Linked DNA regions of Dinghuibacter silviterrae. The protein of the gene in region 1 interacts with the protein of each later gene in a pairwise test. Links are inferred from orthologs where the notes say so. Each region holds a gene or a part of one and is shown in the gene's direction. Other genes may lie near its edges. The genes, in order: tsaE and rlmB.

What was found.
Region 2: the proteins of tsaE (region 1) and rlmB interact in binary tests that used the Escherichia coli proteins (3 or more experiments, as listed by UniProt). The link is inferred for Dinghuibacter silviterrae from one-to-one orthologs.

The regions. Positions count from the first base shown.
Region 1 is NZ_SODV01000001.1:1,331,922-1,341,910, forward strand. What follows is about bases 156-3,102. They hold tsaE (tRNA (adenosine(37)-N6)-threonylcarbamoyltransferase complex ATPase subunit type 1 TsaE), read left to right. Parts: upstream 156-1,398; coding sequence 1,399-1,806; downstream 1,807-3,102. Other genes in these bases: EDB95_RS05905 (RecQ family ATP-dependent DNA helicase), read right to left, coding at 156-1,140; EDB95_RS05910 (P-type ATPase), read right to left, coding at 1,124-1,372; EDB95_RS05920 (alanine dehydrogenase), read left to right, coding at 1,852-3,066; EDB95_RS05925 (ABC transporter ATP-binding protein), read right to left, coding at 3,047-3,102. Also shown: more of EDB95_RS05905, read right to left, coding at 1-155; more of EDB95_RS05925, read right to left, coding at 3,103-3,706; lpxA (acyl-ACP--UDP-N-acetylglucosamine O-acyltransferase), read right to left, coding at 3,687-4,493; EDB95_RS05935 (bifunctional UDP-3-O-[3-hydroxymyristoyl] N-acetylglucosamine deacetylase/3-hydroxyacyl-ACP dehydratase), read right to left, coding at 4,495-5,913; lpxD (UDP-3-O-(3-hydroxymyristoyl)glucosamine N-acyltransferase), read right to left, coding at 5,953-7,008; EDB95_RS05945 (HD domain-containing protein), read right to left, coding at 7,111-8,301; T9SS response regulator signal transducer PorX, read left to right, coding at 8,357-9,919; EDB95_RS05955 (hypothetical protein), read left to right, coding at 9,929-9,989. UniProt on the Escherichia coli protein: Required for the formation of a threonylcarbamoyl group on adenosine at position 37 (t(6)A37) in tRNAs that read codons beginning with adenine.
Region 2 is NZ_SODV01000001.1:3,757,111-3,766,953, forward strand. The notes cover bases 3,350-6,150. They hold rlmB (23S rRNA (guanosine(2251)-2'-O)-methyltransferase RlmB), read left to right. Parts: upstream 3,350-4,260; coding sequence 4,261-5,040; downstream 5,041-6,150. Other genes in these bases: EDB95_RS16170 (efflux RND transporter permease subunit), read left to right, coding at 3,350-3,654; EDB95_RS16175 (YcxB family protein), read left to right, coding at 3,769-4,248; EDB95_RS16185 (hydroxymethylglutaryl-CoA lyase), read left to right, coding at 5,030-5,923; EDB95_RS16190 (hypothetical protein), read right to left, coding at 5,991-6,150. Outside these bases: EDB95_RS16165 (efflux RND transporter periplasmic adaptor subunit), read left to right, coding at 1-408; more of EDB95_RS16170, read left to right, coding at 466-3,349; more of EDB95_RS16190, read right to left, coding at 6,151-6,293; EDB95_RS16195 (ABC-F family ATP-binding cassette domain-containing protein), read right to left, coding at 6,337-8,340; EDB95_RS16200 (DUF3347 domain-containing protein), read left to right, coding at 8,409-8,993; EDB95_RS16205 (M20/M25/M40 family metallo-hydrolase), read left to right, coding at 9,084-9,843. UniProt on the Escherichia coli protein: Specifically methylates the ribose of guanosine 2251 in 23S rRNA.

The DNA.
Region 1 (9,989 bases):
ATCCAGTGAAAAGTCGTACCACTCCATGTCTCCGCTTTCGGCGGGGATCTGCAGGTAGTGTACCAGGTCCCGGTAGACCTCCCGGACCGCTTCTTCCGGCGGAAAGCGCTGACCCGGCAAGGCTTCGAGCGTACGCAGGTCGGAGGCTCCATATAACAGGAGTGCCACGGCCGGGTGGCCATCCCTGCCCGCGCGGCCCGCTTCCTGGTAATAATTTTCGATACAATCCGGGGCATCGAAGTGGGCGACACAGCGGACGTCGGGTTTGTCGATCCCCATCCCGAAAGCATTGGTAGCGACCATGATTCTTGTGTGTCCCGACATCCAGTCGTCCTGGGCGGCTGACCTTGCTTCCGGGCCCATACCGCCATGGTAAGGGGCGGCGCTAACCGCCCGCGACCGTAGAAAGGACGCGAGGTCTTCGGTGGTCCGGCGGTTCCGGCAATAGACGATGCCGGTCCCGGGGGTGGCGGACAGGAAACGCAACAGTTCCCCGGTTTTGTCTCCGGAAGACCGCACCTGTAGCGACAGCCGGGGCCGCAGCAGCGGTCCTTCGATGATTTCGGCGAACCGCAGTTCCAGTTGTTGGACAATATCCGTCTTGACCTCGGGCGTAGCCGTGGCGGTCAGGGCGAGAAAAGGAACACCGGGGAGCGCTTCCCTGATGTCGGCGATCCTGCGGTAAGCCGGTCTGAAGTCGTGTCCCCACTCCGATACGCAGTGCGCTTCGTCGACGGCCACCAGGCGGATATCCAGACCGGGCAGGTAGCTGGCCAGCGCCTGGGTTTCCAGGCGTTCGGGGGAGACGTACAACAGCTTGATCTGTCCCCTCAGGGCGCGCTGGAGAAGGGCTTCGCTTTCCTGCCAGGTCATACCCGTGTAGAGGGCGCCCGCCGGGATCCCCCTCTCCAGGAGGGCGTCCACCTGGTCTTTCATGAGGGCGATCAGGGGACTGACGACCAGGCAAAGACCGGGCAAACAAAGCGCCGGTACCTGGTAACAAAGAGACTTGCCGCTCCCTGTCGCCAGCAGGGCAAGGACGTCCTTGCCTTCCAGCAGCGGTGTGATGACTTCCTCCTGGAGGGGGCGGAAGCCCTCGAAACCCCAATACGTTTTCAGGACATCAAGCGGCGTAGACATAGGCTTTGGCGGTCCCGCTTTGTATCAATCCCCCTTTTTCCACGACCTGGGGAGGGGTCCGGACGGTTTCCCCGACCAGGATCTCTCCCGTGAGCAGCTTGCAATCCGCGGGTACGACCTCACCCGCTTTCAGCAACACCAGGTCGCCGGCGCGCAGCTCCTGGGGGGCAACGGGAAAGATAAGCTCCTGGTATTGATCGTCAAAGGCGATCATAAAGGCGGTGACGTTCATCGGCATAAAGTTACCATCTTTGTGGGATGGATATAGTCTATTCCCTGGAGGAATTACCCCAGGCGGCTTCCCGCTTACTCGACACGGTCGGCGTGCCTTGCGTCATCGCCCTGCACGGCGAGATGGGGGCCGGTAAGACAACGTTCACCCATGCCTTTTGCGAAGCCCTGGGGGTGGATGGCCATGTGTCCAGTCCGACCTTTGCCCTGGTCAACGAATACCGGACCCGGGCAGGTGAGGGGATCTATCACATGGACTGGTACCGGTTAAAGGGGGAGGAAGAGGCGTTACAGGCGGGGATGGAGGAATACCTGTATTCGGGGAAGACGTGTTTGGTGGAGTGGCCGGAGCGGGCGCCCGGCCTGCTCCCGGAGGGAACCGTCCACGCCTGGCTGGAGGTGGTGGACCCCGAAACACGGCGGTTGAAGGTCTGACGCGCATTTTGTATATTTACCATCCCATTTAATCGTTGCACGACTATGCCTGTCAAGAAGCCCTTTTTGGCGACTTCATTCACCTACGAAACCCTGGAGGAAACCCTGGACGTCAAACCCAAGGGAACCTCCTTGCATATTGGTATACCCAAGGAAAACTGGTTCAATGAAAACCGTGTTCCCCTGACACCGGAGGCCGTGAGCGTCCTGGTGTCCAACGGACACAAGGTCGTCATGGAATACAAGGCTGCCGAAGGCGCCCACTATTCCGACATGGAATACAGCGACGCGGGGGCGAAGATCGCGTATGACAAAAAGGAAGTTTATCAAAGCGACGTGCTCATCAAAAGCGCCCCCGTCGGCGAACCCGAACTGGAATGCCTCAAAGCCGGCCAGGTCATCATTTCTCCCATCCACCTGGCCGTCATGAAGTGTGAGATCCTCGAAAAGATGATGGCCAAACGCATCACCGCCCTTTCTTTCGAGAACCTCAAAGACGACTCCGGCAACTATCCCATTGTCCGCTCCATGAGCGAGATCGCCGGGAGTGCCGTGATGCTCATCGCCGGGCAGTACCTCAGCAATGCCAACAACGGCAAGGGCGTGCTCTTGGGAGGGATTTCCGGTATCCCGCCGACAAAGGTCATCATCTTAGGCGCGGGCATCGTAGGGGAATTTGCGGCCCGTACGGCCATGGCCATGGGAAGCAGCGTAAAGATTTTTGACAACAGCATCTACCGCCTCAAACGGCTGCAGAACAATATCGGGTCCCGGCTTTTTACCTCCGTGATCGAACCAAAAATCCTTGCCAAACAGCTCAAAACCTGCGACGTGGCGGTAGGGGCGTTGTCCTCCGGTGGGGGCAGGACGCCCATCGTCGTCACCGAGGAAATGGTCTCGCAGATGCGCCAGGGCAGTGTCGTCGTCGACGTGAGCATCGACCGCGGCGGCTGTTTCGAAACCTCCGAGATCACTTCCCTGGAAAGCCCGATCTTTATCAAACACGGGGTCATCCACTATTGCGTCCCCAATATCCCGTCCGGCTTTGCCCGTACGGCCAGCCAGGCGATTTCCAACGTCCTCATGCCCTTGTTATTGGAAGCGGCGGAGAGCGGGGGATTCGAAAGCCTCGTCTGGCACAAGGTGTCGATCCGCAGCGGGATTTATCTGTTCAAGGGGTCGCTGACGAATTTTCATCTCAGCCAAAGGTTTGACCTCAAGTACACCGACCTGAACCTGCTCATCGCGAGCCAGCGCTAGTCTTGAACCCGGCGATCGACATCACCTGCGTGCAGAAATCGTATTCATCCGGATCGTTGCTGCTGACGATAATCGTACGCCCCGCCCCGTGGGTTGCGATCAGCCGGTGGTATAAGTCGTACCCCGCCTGGTCGAAGTTGGTGCAAGGCTCGTCGAGCAACAGCGCGAACGTGTCGGAGAAGATCGCCTGGGCGAGCTTGACGCGCTGCTTCATGCCGCTGGAGAAATAGCGTATCTGTTTGTCCCGCGCCGCCTCCAGCCCAAGCTCGGTAATGATCAAAGAAGGCGTCACACCCGGGCGCCAGGATTTAAAGCCGCCATGGAACGTCAGGAATTCGATCAGGGTCATTTCCTCGATCACCTCCAGGTAGGGGGCCGCCAGCGCGATGTGCTCGAAGACGCGGTCGGGCGCGACGGCGGCGGGCGGAGAAGGGCTGCCGTCTGGCGCAGCCACCTCCCATAAGATGGTCCCTTCGCTGGGCACGAGCACCCCCGCCAGGATCTGGAGCAACGTCGACTTACCCGAGCCGTTTGGCCCGGTGATGGCGTAGGCGACGCCGGGGGAAAAGGTATAGGTGCACCGGCGGAAGATCCAGTCGCGGTTGTAGCGTTTTCCTATATCAGAGAGTGATATCCTCATCGGCGCTCTCTTTGATATACCGTCGGATGATGCCGGCTTTCGAGTTTTCGATGAAGGAAATGATGTTTGCCCGGATGGGGGTGTCGGGGATTCTTTCTTTGATGACGCTCAGGGCGGTGGATGTTGTATGCCCTTGTATGAAAAGGATGTGGTAAATGTTGGATATTTCTTCCAGGGCTTCCTTGCTGAAGCCGCGGCGGACGAGGCCTACCTTGTTGATGCCGGCATAGCTGAGGGGCTCGCGGGCGGCCTTGACGAAAGGCGGCACGTCCTTGCGGATGGAGCTTTGCCCACCGATGTAAGAATGCGCGCCGATGTGGATGAATTGTTGTACGCCGGTCAGGCCGTTGATGATGGCGTAGTCGTCCACCGTGATGTGTCCGGCCAGGGTAACGCCGTTGACAAGGATGACGTGGTTGCCGATGATACAGTCGTGGGCGACGTGCACGTAGGCCATGAGCAGGCAGTGGCTGCCGACCACGGTTTTCCACTTGTCGACGGTGCCCCGGTTGATGGTCACGCACTCCCGGATGGTCGTATGGTCGCCAATGATGGCCAGGGTTTCTTCGCCGACAAATTTGAGGTCCTGGGGCACGGCGCTGATCACCGCCCCGGGGAATATCTTGCAATCCTTGCCGATCCGCGCGCCATCCATGATGATGGCGTGCGACATGATATGACTACCTTCCCCGATTTCAACGTTCTCTTCCACTACCGCAAACGCATCGATCTTTACGTTCGGGCTTATTTTCGCATTGGGGTGTACTTGGGCTAACGGGCTGATCATGTTACTTTGTACTTTTTACAATTTGAGCTACCAGGTCTGCTTCGGTGACCACCTTGTTGCCCACGTAAATGGTTCCTTTCATCTCGCAAATGCCGCGCCGAATAGGTGCGGTCAGTTCCATCTTGAGGATCATCGTGTCCCCGGGAACGACCTTTTGTTTGAAGCGGCAGTTGTCGATTTTTAGAAAGTAGGTTTCATAGTGGTCTTCGGGATTGTCTTTCGGGATGGCCAGTATGCCCCCGGCCTGGGCCAGGGCTTCCACTTGCAAAACGCCCGGCACCACGCAGTTGCCGGGGAAATGCCCCTGGAAGAAGGCCTCGTTGTAGGTCACGTTCTTGACGGCGATCACGTGCTGGGACGTCATCTCTATGACCTTGTCGATCAGCAGAAAAGGGTAGCGGTGGGGTAATATTTTTTCGATCCGGTGGATGTCGAACACCGGGGTTTTATTGGGGTCATAGGAGGGAATACCCGCCTTGAATTTGTTTTTCTTGATGTGCTCCTTGATCTTCCTGGCAAAAGCCACGTTGGAAGAGTGCCCGGGCCGGTTGGCGATGATGTGGGCCTTGAAGGGGAAACCCACCAGGGCCAGGTCGCCCACGACGTCGAGGAGCTTGTGCCGGGCGGGTTCCGTCGGGAAGCGGAGTTCCAGGTTGTTGAGGTAGCCCCCGCTGTTGACCGAAATGCTTTCCCTGTTGAATACCTTGGCCAGCTTTTCCAGTTGGCCGGGGGTGACAGGACGATCCACCACAACGATGGCGTTGTTGATGTCTCCTCCCTTGATCAGGTTATTTTCAAAAAGGAATTCGAGTTCATGGAAAAAAGAGAAAGTGCGGCAGGGTGCGATCTCGGTATTGAAATCGCCCACGTGCCTGAGGGCGGCGTGCTGGGTCCCCAGGACGGGGCTATTGAAGTCGATCAGGGCGTTTACCCTGAATTCGTTGTAGGGCATAGCCACCATCTCTACCTTCTTCTGGTCGTCTACGAATGAAATATTATTCTCGATCGAGTAGTAGACTTTGCGTGCATTTTGTTTTTCCAGCCCCACCAGTTCCAGCGCTTCCACAAACGGCTTGGCGCTCCCGTCCAGGATGGGAATTTCCGGTCCGTCGAGCTCCACCAGGACGTTGTCCACCTGTGTCCCAAAAAGGGCCGCCATCAGGTGTTCCACGGTAGATACCCGTGCCCCGTTGTGTTCCAAAGCCGTGCAACGGGTCGTATCGACGACATAATCACAATCCGCCTTTACCGTGGGGCCCCCCGGGAGGTCCGTCCGTTTAAAAACCACGCCATGGCCCGGATCAGCAGGAACAAGGGTCATATTAACAAATTTCCCTGTATGAATGCCTACGCCTGAAATGGTAATCCTCTCTTTAATCGTGTGCTGAAAGTGCTGACTAGCCCCGTTCGTGCTTTCCATGGGCACGAAAGTAGGAAAAACTGGCTAATCTCCGGGGATTCAAGAGATACTTTCTTTTTCCGCCAGGAGTTGCCTGAGCGCGTGCTCCAGGTCGGCAATCCGTTTTTCCAGTTCCGGCAGGTTCCGGAAGATGGCCTGGCTCCGGAGGGTGCTCGTGTAGTCGAACGCGGGTGACCCGGAGATGGCGGAATTGGGGGATTTGACCGACTTCGTGACCCCGCTTTGGGCATTGATGCGGGTCCCGTCGGCGATGGTGATATGGCCTACGATACCGGCCTGTCCACCCATCATTACGTTCTTGCCGATCTTGGTGCTTCCGGATACGCCGGTTTGGGCGGCGATGACCGTATTTTCCCCGATCTCCGCGTTGTGGGCGATCTGGATGAGGTTGTCCAGCTTGGCGCCCCGGTGGATGATGGTGCTGCCGATGGTGGCGCGGTCGATGGTGGCGTTCGAGCCGATTTCGACATTATCTTCTATGACCACATTCCCGATCTGGGGTACTTTTTTGAACGTACCGTCCGCCTGGGGGGCGAAACCGAAACCGTCCCCGCCGATCACCGTGCCGGCATGGATGGTGACGTTTTCCCCCACCTTACAACCATGATAGATCCGGACGCCGGGGTAGAGGATCGTGTTGTCCCCGATGATGACCCCCTGACCCAAAAATACATGGGGATAGATTTTTACATTCTTCCCGATGGTAACGTGGTCGGAGATATAGGAAAAAGCACCGACGAACACGTGCATGCCGAGGGTGGCCTTGTCGGAAATAAAGCTCGGTTGTTGTATGCCGACCATCTGTTGGTTCTGGATCTCCTGGTATTTGGCCAGCAGGGTGGCAAAGGCGGAGTACGCATCCGGTACCCGGATCAGCGTCGATTTTACGATCTGGCGGAGTTCCTGCGCGGCGTTGATGATCACCACGGACGCTTCGGTGGTATATAGGTAGTCCTCGTATTTCGGATTCGCCAGGAAGGTCAGCTGCCCGCTCCGGGCTTCTTCGATCTTGCCGAAAGATTCCACCACGGCATCGGGATTGCCGTCAATTTTACCCTGTATGAGGAGCGCGATCTGCGCAGCTGAAAATTGCATAGTTCCGTGTTTATCCTCGCGATCGGATTTGATTCTAAAATAACGTAAATATTCTAAATTTATTTGAAGCGTCCATTTTGGGGGGACTGGTCCTCCAGCCCGTCATCTTGGGTAGCAAAAGTAGAATTTTTTTACAGGGGTTGCTAAAGTTTGATGAATAAGGGCGTTGTCGACTCCTGAGATGTCCCTGACCTCTCCGGTCTTAAAAAGGACCCGGATCATTTCATCCCGGGCGTCATAGGTGCTGTTGGACGCCGTCCCCTCAAAAACAAAGAAACCCGCCTCCCTTTCGGTGATGCCCAAGTTCCGTGCCACCGCCTCCTTCATCTCACCCAACTCGGTGACGCCATACGGCGACGCGCCCAGCCGGATCTTTAATAAACGCCTGTCAATCAGCCAACTGGACAGGGTGGATAGGACCCTGTCCGGGTGAAACCGCCAGCGTTTTAACAACCCTTCCACATCCGAGTCATCCAACCGGCAAAACCGGTCGAGGTCCAACGTTTTCATACCCTCCAGGAAACCATACAACGGGACCTCCGGATCGGGCCGGAGTGCCCCCGACGCCACCAGCTCTTTGGCCCGGGTCAGGATCCTGACCAACATCTGCTCTGCGCTGAGGACGGTCTTGTGCAGGTAAACCTGCCAGTACATCAACCGGCGCGCCACCAGGAACTTTTCGATCGAATAGATTCCTTTTTCCTCCACCATCAGCTCTCCCTCGTGGACCGTGAGCATCTTGAGGATACGATCGTACCCGATCACCCCTTCCGATACCCCGGTGAAAAAACTGTCCCTTGTCAAATAGTCCATTCTATCCACATCCAGTTGCCCGGAGATCAGCTGGTGCAAAAAACGCTTCGGGTATTGACCGTTGAAAATTAAAATGGTTAAATCTAAAGAACCGTTAAAATCCTCGTTCAGCCGTTGCATGATCATCCGGGAAATGGATTCATGGCTGGCGCCCTCGATCAGGACGTGTTCCAGGGCGTGGCTGAACGGACCGTGGCCGATGTCGTGCAGCAAGATACCCACCTTTGCCGCGAGCTCCTCTTCCGGACTGATGTCCACGCCTTTGTTGCGGAGTTCCGTAAGGGCGCAATGCATCAGGTGGTAAGCGCCCAATGAATGGTGAAAGCGGGTGTGCACCGCTCCCGGATACACCAGGCTCGCCAGGGCCATTTGCTGTATCCGCCGGAGTCGTTGGTACCAGGGATGATTGAGGATGGAAAAGATCAACGGGTGATCGATGGTAATAAAACCGTAGACGGGGTCGTTGATGATTTTCCGCATCCGGTAAAGGTAAATTATATTTCCCCATGCAGATTTTAAATTGTAGATTGATCGTATGATAGCGACCATACTTTGGGTGGACGATGAAATAGAAAGCTTACAGTCTCAAAAATTATTCCTGGAAAATAAGGGTTACCTGGTCCACACGCTCACCAACGGCTTCGACGCCATCGACTTCGTAAAAGAAAATACGCCCGACGTCGTTTTGCTCGACGAGAGCATGCCGGGGATCACCGGTCTGGAAACCCTCTCTAAAATAAAGGAAGTCAACCGGCACATTCCCGTCGTGATGATCACCAAGAACGAGACCGAGAACGTCATGGACGAGGCCATCGGTTCCCAGATCAGCGACTACCTGATCAAACCCGTGAACCCCAACCAGGTGCTGCTAAGCCTGAAGAAGATCCTCGACAACAAACGCCTGGTGGCGGAGAAAACCACCGCGGCCTATCAACAGCAATTCCGGAATCTTTTTATCGCGCTCAACAGCAATCCTGACTACAACGAGTGGATGGAGATCTACAAAAAGCTCACCTTTTGGGAGCTGGAGATGAAGAAAAGCGACAGCCCGGAGATGCAGGAGGTTTTTCAGACCCAAAAGCAGGAAGCGAATACGGAGTTTTCCAAATACATCACCCGGAACTACCTCTCCTGGATCAAGGGGCGAGAGGATGGGCCCGTCATGAGTCATAACCTGATCCGCCGGAAGGTCCTGCCGCACCTCGACAAGGAAACCCCCACCCTCCTGGTGCTCATCGACAACCTGCGCTACGATCAGTGGAAGGTGCTCCAGCCCTTTTTTGCAGAGATCCTCCGGCTGGTAGAGGAAGATACTTTCTATTCCATCCTGCCCACCGCCACCCAATATGCGCGGAACGCCATTTTTGCCGGTCTGTTGCCGGTGGACATCGAGAAGCGCCATCCCTCCCTTTGGAAAAGCGAGGAAGACGAGGGTTCCAAAAACGCCTATGAAGAAGAGCTGTTCCGGTTGCAACTAAAGGCCCTCCGGCGGGAAGATATCCGCTTCAGCTATACCAAGGTGCTGCACTACCAGGACGGGCAACGCCTCGTGGACAATATCCACAACCTGCTCCAATATCCGCTCAGCATCGTGATCTACAACTTCGTTGACATGCTAAGCCATGCCCGGACGGAAATGGAGGTGCTAAAGGAACTGGCGGCGGACGAAGTTTCCTACCGCTCGATCACGGCCAGTTGGTTCGAGCATTCCCCCCTTTACCAGGCGCTGAAAAAGATCGCCGACCGGAAATACCACCTCATCCTGGCGACCGACCACGGCAGCGTCCGGGTGAAAACCCCCGTCAAGGTCGTGGGGGACCGGCAGACGACGACCAACCTCCGGTACAAACACGGGCGGAACCTCAACTACGACCCGAAGGAAGTGCTGGCTTTCAAGGACCCCCGGGAAGCCGGGCTGCCCGCCCCCAACCTCAACTCATCCTATATTTTTGCCCGGGAAGACAGCTTTCTGTGCTACCCCAACAACTATAACCACTACGCCAATTACTACCGCAACACCTTCCAACACGGCGGGGTCAGCCTGGAGGAAATGATCGTGCCGGTGGTGCGGATGTCCAGCAAGCCCAATAATCCTTAATTTTGTAGCATGCGGTACAATCAGGCGACCTTGAACCGGATAGAAAAGATCCTGGACGAAGCGTCCTACA
Region 2 (9,843 bases), 2.4 Mb from region 1 along the record:
AACAAGGTGGACGTCACCGCTAACGTCTATCCCGAAGCGCACTACAGCGGGCGCATCACGTTTATTGCCGTACAAGGGGACGCCAACCTGAGCTACCCGGTGGACATCGAGATCGGCAACGACGCGGGCAAACCCGTCAAGGCGGGGATGTACGGCACCGCGCACTTCACGCTGCCGTCGATGCAGCCGATGATGCTCGTCCCGCGTTCCTCGTTTAACGGGGGCGTCAACAGCGGGGAAGTCTATGTCATGAAAGGAGGCCTGGCCCGTATTCAGAAGGTCGTGGCCGGCCGCATATACGGGGATAGGGTAGAGGTACGCGAGGGGCTCAATCAAGGTGATACAGTGATTACGAGCGGGCAGGTGAATTTGGTGGACGGAACGCAGGTGACGGTTCAGAAGCAATAGGGACTCAGCTCCCGGCGGCGCCTCGCGCCGCCGCCGCGGGGCGCAAAACACGACATTATGCAAATTTCAAAAATTTCGATACAGCGGCCGACGCTGGTGGTGGTGCTCTTTTCCATCCTCACGCTGATGGGCCTGCTGTCCTACTCCACACTGAACTACGAACTGTTCCCGAAGTTCGCTTCGAACGTCATCACCATTACCACGGTGTATCCCGGGGCCGGCCCCGAAGAGGTCGAGAGCTCGGTCACCAAAAAGATCGAGAACGCCGTGGCCGCTATGGAAAACGTAAAAAAACTCACGGCCATTTCAAGCGACAACCTCTCCGTGCTGACCATCCAGCTCACGACCGCGGCCAACGCCGACGTGTCCCTGGAAGACGCCCAGCGCCGGGTGAACGTCATCATCTCGGACCTGCCCACGGACGCCAAGACGCCTTCGCTCAACAAATTCGACCTGAGTGACCTCCCCATCATCACGCTGTCGGCTTCCGCCGATATGGAGGCCACCAAGCTGTATGACATCGTCAACCAGAAGATACAACCCCTGTTGTCCCGGCTCCCTGGCATGGCCCAGGTGACGCTGGTCGGTGGTTCCGAGCGCGAGATCCAGATCAACGTGAATTCCCAGAAACTGGAGGCCTATAAACTGTCCCTTGCGCAGGTGCGCCAGGTCGTGACCAACGCCAACCAGGAATTCCCCACGGGCGCCATCAAAACGGATGCACAAAACACGTCGATCCGCCTGGCCGCGAAGTTTACCAGCATCGACCAGATCCGCAACCTTGTCATCACCACCACCGATGACGGTACCCAGGTCCGTTTGTCTGATGTCGCCGACGTCCAGGACGGGATCAAAGACCAGGACCAGCTCTCCCGCGTGGACAGGGTCGACGCCATCGCCCTCCAGCTCCAGAAGCAAACCGACGCCAACGCCGTCGAGGTGTCCAAGGAAGTGAAGGCCGCCGTTGCCCAGCTCGAACAGGACTACTCGGCCTACAAACTCAAGCTCAACATCGCCAACGATACCACCACCTTTACGCTGGATTCGGCGAACTCCGTCATCCGCGACCTTTTTATCGCCGTCCTCCTCGTGGCCGCGGTGATGCTGCTGTTTCTGCACACCCTGAGGAACGCCTTTATCACGATGATCTCGATCCCGGCCTCGCTGGTTGCGACGTTTATCGGGATCAAGCTCCTGGGCTATTCGCTCAACCTCATGTCCCTGCTGGGGCTCTCGCTGGTAGTCGGGATCCTGGTGGACGACGCCATCGTGGTCCTGGAGAACATCCACCGGCACATGGAAATGGGCAAAAACAAGGTGCGCGCTGCCTACGACGGCGTCGCGGAGATCGGCACCACCGTTATGTCCATCACCTTTGTCATCGTGGTGGTGTTCCTTCCCATCTCCCTGACCAACGAAATCGTGTCCCAGATCCTGCGGCAGTTTTGTATCGTGGTCGTCATCGCCACGGGTTTCTCCCTGCTCGCGTCGTTTACGATCGTGCCCCTGTTGTACTCCCGCATGGGTAAGGTGGAACATTTGACGGGGAAAAATATTTTCGAAAAATTCATCATGTGGTTCGAGCGCCGTCTCGACGCCTTCACCCACTGGATGAGCGCCACGCTCCGCTGGTGTCTGCGCCACCGGATCGCGACCCTCGGGATCGCCACCGTGCTGCTCTTTTCCTCCTTTTACCTGGTCGGCGGCGGCTTTATCGGGGGGGAATTCATCCCCAACGGTGACCGCGGCCAGTTTATCGTCGCCCTGGAACTGCCCAAGGACGCCTCCGTCCAGCAGGCCAACCAGGCCACGATGAAAGCCGAAGCCTACTTAGCCACCAAACCGGAGATCACCTCCATGATCACCGTGGTAGGGCAGGCCAGCGCCGACAACTTCGGCCAGGCCAACCAGGCCGTGGCCTACGAGTCCCAGATCACCGTGACCCTTGTCGACGAAAGCAAACGCAGCGTCGGCTCCGACATCTATGCCGCCCACGTCAAACAGGAACTCGCCGCCCAGCTTACCGGGGTGAAGGTCAAAACCCTCCCCGTGAGCATCCTCGGTTCCGCCCAGGCCGCCCCCATCCAGCTCGACGTCCTTGGCGCCGACCTCGACAGCGCCATGGCTTTTGCCAATGTCGCCCTGGAGACCCTGCGAAAGATCAACGGTGTCACCGAAGCAAAACTGTCCATGGAAAACGGCACCCCTGAGGTCGACGTCCACTTCGACCGCGACAAGATGTCCGCATTGGGGCTGACCCTCGACGTCGTCGGTGCCACCATGCAGACTGCCTTCCAGGGAACCGCGGACGACAGCAAACTCAAATACCGTCAGGGCGCCTACGAATACGACATCAACATGCGTTTCGGGAAGTTCGACCGCAAGAACATCGCCGACGTATCCAACCTTTCTTTTGTCAACAATAAAGGACAGCTCGTCAAACTCAACCAGTTTGCCACCGTCACCGAAGGCTCCGGCCCCAGCGAACTCGAACGCCGCGACAAAAGCCCCTCCGTATCCGTCCGCAGCCAGGTCATCGGCCGTCCTTCCGGTACCGTGACCGCAGAATTTGCGGCCGCGTTGCTCAAGCTCCGCCGTCCCACCGGGGTCACCTACATCTTTGCCGGTGACCAGGAAAACCAAGGCGACGCCTTTAGCACCCTCGGGATCGCCCTGCTGATCTCCATCGTCCTCGTCTACCTCATCATGGTTGCCCTGTACGACAGCTACGTGTATCCCATGGTCGTCATGGGGTCACTCCCCATGGCCCTGATCGGCGCCCTGCTCGCCCTCGCCCTGACCAACAATACCCTCAATATCTTTACGATCATGGGTATGATCATGCTCATGGGTCTGGTCGCCAAAAACGCCATCATCCTCGTCGACTTCACCAACCAAAGCAAGGCCGAAGGCCACAATACCTTCGACGCCCTCGTCTACGCCAACCACGCCCGTCTCCGCCCCATCCTCATGACCACCATCGCCATGGTGTTCGGGATGTTGCCCATCGCCCTCGCCAAAGGCGGCGTGTCCGCGGTAGAAAACGGCCTCGCCTGGGTCGTCATCGGCGGTCTGGTCAGCTCCATGTTCCTGACGCTGATCGTCGTGCCCGTCATCTACTCGCTGGCCGACGGGTTTATGCGGCGGTTCCACCTCGGGCATCCTGAAAAGAAGAAACAAGTCATCCAGCAAATGGCGGAAGAGCCCTCCGGGAATGGGCAGGCCGTTGTTGCGGTACATCATTAATCTTGATACACTCACTACGTCTGATGAGCGCGGCCCCAGGAGGGGCCGCGCTTGCGTTTGGGCCCCTCCTGGGCCGCGTTTGGGTTCCCGGCCGGGAACCCTTATTTTTGCCCAATGTCCTTTACCGTCAACGCCTTTCTCACCCGCTCCGAGTTTATCCGCATGAGCGTCCGGCGCACCTACACCAACCCGGTCATCCTTTTTTTCTCCTGTGTGGGCGTGGCTGCGCTGGGCCTGGGGCTGCTCCAACTGGCGCACCTGGTTCCGCCTTTCGGGAATATATATCCCACGCTTTTTATCGGTGTCTATTTCTGTCTCGCTTTTCCGGCGTTCAATGCCTGGCTGGCCGCCCGCACCTACCGCTACGGAACCCTGAGTTCCCAACACGTCGTGTACACGTTTTCGGAGGAAGGGTTGCGGCTGAGTACCGCTACGGACGCCCTTCCCTGGGAGGGGATCGTGCGCAAGCAGCGCATTGGGAAGTACCTGTTGCTCTTTACCGACCGGGTGTCGGCTTTTATACTGCCGATAGACGGGTTTAGTGCCGAGGGGCTGGCGTTTGTTGCGGCGCATGTGCCGAAGGGGCGGATTTAGTACCTTTGCCCGATGCGTTTTGTTTCCCAAAAAACCGCGAGGCCCTCTTTCGCGAAGCCCTCTTTAGTGATCGGCCGCAAGCCCCTGCTTGAAGCCCTTGAAGCCGGTAAGGGCATGGACAGAATCTTTATGCAAAAGGGCGTGTCCGGCGAAGGGATCGACGAGATCCGAAAGCTCGCGGCTACCCTTCAGGTGCCTATCAATACCGTTCCGGTTGAAAAGCTCAACGGCTTTACCCGGGCAAACCACCAGGGCGTCGTCGCGATTGCCGCGCTGATCACCTACATGGACCTCCAGGCGGTCATCGACCAGACGGTGGAAAAGGGGGTGGCGCCGCTCCTGGTTATGCTCGACGGCGTCACCGACGTCCGGAACATCGGTGCCATTGCCCGGAGCGCGCTTTGCTGCGGGGCGCAGGCGCTGATCATCCCCGACAAAGGCGTGGGGGCCCTCAACGAAGAGGCCATGAAGTCCTCCGCGGGGGCCCTGGAAAAGATCCATGTATGCCGCGTGTCCAGCCTGCTGAAGGCCGTCGATACGCTGCACCTCAATGGCATCCAGGTGTACACGTCTGAAATGAACGCGCCCTCCCGTGTTTTCGAATTGGACTGGACCATCCCCGCCTGTATGATCATGGGCAACGAGGAAACCGGTGTCCAGCCCTTTTTACGCAAAGCCGCCGACGCCCGTTTCACGATCCCCATGGCCGGGACGTTTGATTCGTTCAACGTCTCCGTCGCCGCGGGGATCATACTCTACGAAGCACTGAAAAGCCGCCTATATGCACACTAAGGACAGCACCGCGCCCGCCCTCAAAAACAACCGTTTTGTAAAAGTCATCGAATGCCCCCGCGACGCCATGCAGGGCTGGAAACACCAGATCCCCACGGCCGTCAAGGTGGACTATATTAATGCCCTGTTGCGCGTCGGCTTTGACACCCTTGACTTCGGGAGCTTCGTATCCCCCAAAGCCATTCCCCAGATGGCTGACACCGAGGCCGTCCTCGCCGGGCTGCACCGACCGATCCACGACACCCGTCTGCTTGCGATCATCGCCAACCGCCGGGGGGCCGAAGAAGCCTGCAGCCACCCCGAAGTGGGTTACCTTGGGTATCCCTTCTCCGTGTCCGAGACCTTTCAACTTCAAAACACCGGCGCTACCATCGCCGAATCCCTCGAACGCGTCTTCGACATCCACTACCTCGCCAAACAGTCCGACAAACAACTCGTCGTTTACCTGTCGATGGCCTTTGGCAATCCCTACGGTGACGCCTACTCGAAGGACATCGTCTACCACTGGGCCCAAAAGCTCGCCCACATGGGGATCACCAGCATATCCCTGGCCGACACCGTAGGGTTGGCCAGTCCTTCCGATATTTTTCACCTCACCAAACACGTCGTGGACGCGCTCCCTGAAATGGAGATCGGCGTCCACCTCCACAGCCGCCCGGGCGAGGTCTCCGAAAAGGTCGCCGCCGCCCTTGACGCCGGCTCCCGCCGTATCGACGGGGCCATCGGTGGATTTGGCGGGTGTCCTATGGCGCAGGATGAGCTCGTGGGGAACCTGGATACGTCCGATATAGTTTCCTACCTGCATGCGCATGGGTACGAAACGCATATCAATGGCGAAGCCCTGGACGAGGCCAGGGCTTTCGCGGGGACGATCTTTGTGTAGGGCGGCGCCGACGGCTGCGCGGCACCGCGCCGTGCGTGTGCACACGGCTACGCGCCGCGCGCGGCGGCTACTGGCTCGTAAATTTCTGTAGCAAGCCCGGCAAGGCCGAGGTAATAGCCCCGGATACTTCCGGGCTCAGCCCGAATTTTTCGGCGAGGCTGTTGACGCCCCCGTCGAGTGCACTGGTCAGGGCGCTTCCCCCACCGAGGGCACCCAGCAAGCCGCCGCCCGCACCGCCTTCACCCGCCTGGTTAGCTACGTGTTGGGCAATTTCATTGTGCAACGCCTCTTGCTGGTCGGCAGGCAATGCCGCGACCTGGGGATTGTCTGCCAGATGATCCTTAACCGCTTGTAAAATTTCGTCAAACATTTTTTTGAATTGAGGTGTTTATAATGTTTGAAATATACGAAAATTAGGCACCGCCGAGTTCCACAAGTTTCTCGAAAACGACTTCGTATTCGCCGTTGAGACGCTCGATAGCGGCGACCGTGTCCTTATAGGCTTTTTCCGTCTCCTGGAACCTGGCGGCGTTGGCGTATACGTCGGGGCTGCCGAGGGCGGCTTCGAGCTCGGCCTTGCGGGCGTTGGTTTTCGCCAGTTCGGCTTCGACCTGCTCGAAACGGCGTTGGTGTTTTTGGAGCTCTTTTTTGGCTTCTTTGTCGATGGGCTCACCCCCAGGTTTTGGCGCGGGGGCGCTGACCTTCGGGGCGGGTGACGGAGGTGGGGCCGGTGCGGCGGCGGTTTTCGCCGCGGGCTCGTTCGCCGCGGCTTTGCCACTGCCCTTGCGGGGCGCAGCACTCTCCGCGGCGCGGGCCGCCATGCGGTTTTTCCAATCCACCCATTCCTCGTAGTGACCGACGAATTCTTTGATCTGGTGGTTCTCGTCGATTTCCCAGATTTTGTTGGCGGTCTTTTGGACGAAATAGCGGTCGTGGCTGACGAGGAGGAGGCTGCCTTCGTAGCGGTTTAACGAATCGATGAGGAGGTTGACGGAGTGCATGTCGAGGTGGTTGGTCGGTTCGTCGAGCAGGAGGAAGTTGGCCTTGCTGACGATGACTTTGGCCAGCGCGACGCGGGCTTTTTCGCCGCCGGACAGGACCTTGATTTTCTTTTCCACCTCATCACCGCTGAACAGAAAACAACCCAGTAGGGTGCGCAATTCGAACTCCGTCTTTTGCGAGCCGCAGTGCAACATTTCGGCGAGCACGGTCTGGTTGACGTCGAGGGCTTCGAGCTGGTGCTGGGCGTAAAAGCTTTCCACGACGTTGTGGCCCCAGACGCGTTCCCCGGTAAAGGGTTCCGTTCCGGCAATGATGCGCAGGGCGGTAGATTTACCCCGTCCATTGGCACCAATGAGGGCGATCTTGTCGCCCCTGTTGATCTCGGCGTCGGTATGTTCGAGGATGACGTTATTGCCAAAGGCTTTGCTGACGTCTTTGAGCGTGACCAGGATCTTACCGGGTTGTTGGTTGACGGAAAAGTTGATGCGCAAGTCGGGACGCTCGACCTTGACATCCTCGATACGGTCAAGTTTGTCGAGGCGTTTCATGGCGCTTTGCGCTGCGGCCGCTTTGGAGGCCTTGGCTTTAAATCGCTCGATAAAACGTTCCTGCTGGCGGATATAGTCCTGCTGGTTTTCGAAGGAGCGTTGCTGAAGCTCCGTCCGAAGGACTTTTTCCTCCATATAGTAGGAATAATTCCCTGAATAGATATGGAGCTGTTGCTGGTAGAGCTCGACGATCTTGGTGACCATGCGGTCGAGGAAGTACCGGTCGTGGGAAATGATCACGACGGAGCCCTGGTAGTGGACGAGGTATTTTTCCAGCCATTCAATGGACGGGAGGTCAAGGTGGTTGGTCGGTTCGTCCAAAAGGAGCAAATCGGGTTTTTGAAGAATCATTTTGGCGAGCAGGACGCGCATCCGCCAGCCCCCGCTGAACGTTTGATACGGGCGTTCGAGGTCGGCGTTGTTAAACCCAAGCCCCTGCAGGACTTCTTCAGTCTTGTGGTGGATGTTGTACCCGTCCAGCGTGTCGATCTCGTGGAGTTTTTCGGAATACTCCATGAGGAGGGCTTCGTCTTCTTTTTGCTCCAATATTTTACCCAACTCCTCGATTTCCTTTTCGAGTTGGAGGACGCGTTCGAAGGCACCCATCGCCACCCTCAAAACGGATTCACTGGTGTCGAAGCTGAGGAGGTCCTGGTGCAGGTAGCCGATGCTGGTTCCCCGGCCGCGAATGACTTCACCTTTGGACGGGCTGTATTCTCCCACGAGTACTTTCAAGAGGGTAGACTTGCCTGTCCCGTTATACCCGATCAAACCGATCCTTTCCCCCGGATGGATATGCCAGGTGGCCTCTTTTACAATCAAACGGGCACCGAATTCAAAGGTTACGTTTTGTAAGCCTGCGAGCATGATTTTAACTTTAAGCACGCAAAGTTACGCCCCTTAAATCCATTACCTTTATAAAAATTTGCCTCGCCATGCGTCGTTTCGTCCCGGCCGTCTGTATCCTGCTTGCCGCCCTGGCCTGTAACAACAAAGACAAGGAAGCCACGCCGCCGGCCCCCAAGCCGCAACCGGTCAAAGAAGGCAAGTATTCCGCCGCTTTCGGACAATCCCTGGACGGGATGATGACGAGCTACGAAGGCCTGGTCACAGCTTTTGCCAAGGGGGATACGGGACTGATCGGCCAAAACGGGCGTGTGTTCATGACAACGCTGGACAGCCTTCATTTTACGGACTTTGCGGTGGATACCCTGGTTTTTCAAACGGCCACCAGCCAGTTGTCGGATACCCGCACCGAGCTAAAAGGGTTGCTCGGTGAAGCTACACTCGCGTCCCGGCGGCAGGAGCTGAATATGGTTTCCCAGGACTTGTACGACCTGTTGCGCACGGTGCGGTATGACCGGAAAACCCTGTACCTGACCGAATGTGCGACTGCCCTGGGGGATGACAATCCGGGGGACTGGATCAGCCCGGTGGGGGATACCACGCGGATCATGAATCCCTATCTGGGGGCTGTGGGGTGTGCGCAGATCAAGGATTCGCTGCCGGAGCACCCGTAATCACCCGTTCATCCGGTACCCCGCCCGCCTGCATAGCCTGGTTTTGCCCTGGAGGCAAACTTGCCTAGCTTTTGTGTCTAAATCAACGACATGAGAAGATCTTTATGGGTGCTCGCCCTTTTGCTTGCCGCAGGCGGACCCGCCCTTGCGCAGGAAACGCCCGATCCGGCCGTGGTCGCCAAAATTGAAGACCAGGCCTTTAACCACTCACAAGTCATGAACATCGCTTTTTACCTGACGGACGTCAGCGGACCCCGCCTGACCAATTCGCCGGGTTATTTCCGCGCTGCCAACTGGGTAAAAAATACCCTGACGGACTGGGGTCTGTCCAACGCAACCCTCGAACCCTGGGGGGACTTTGGGAGCGGTTGGGAGCTGGATAAATCCTACCTGGCGCTAAAAGCGCCCTACTATCAACCGATCATGGCCTATCCAAAAGCCTGGACCGCTTCCACTAAGGGACTCGTTTCGGGGGCTGTCGTGTTGGTGGACGCAAAGGATTCGCTGGCGTTGTTAAACTATAAAGGGAAGCTGAAGGGAAAAATCGTGGTTTTCCCCAACGACGATACCCTCGCCGAGCCGTTCAAGGCCGATGCCATGCGGTATGTCGATACGGACCTGGCGAAAATGCAGGAGCCTCTGCCGGAGCGCCGCCGTGGGAACCCGGACTCCGCGCGTATGGCGCAGTTCCGCTTGCGCGGCGCCTTTGCCCGCCAGCAGGCTGCCTTCCTGAAAGACGAGGGCGCGCTGATGGTCCTGAGCGGCAACACCCGGGGCAAAGACGGGACGCTTTTTGTCCAGAGTTGGGGCGGGAACGCCCAAAACCTGCCCGCCGGGTTGACCGATATGG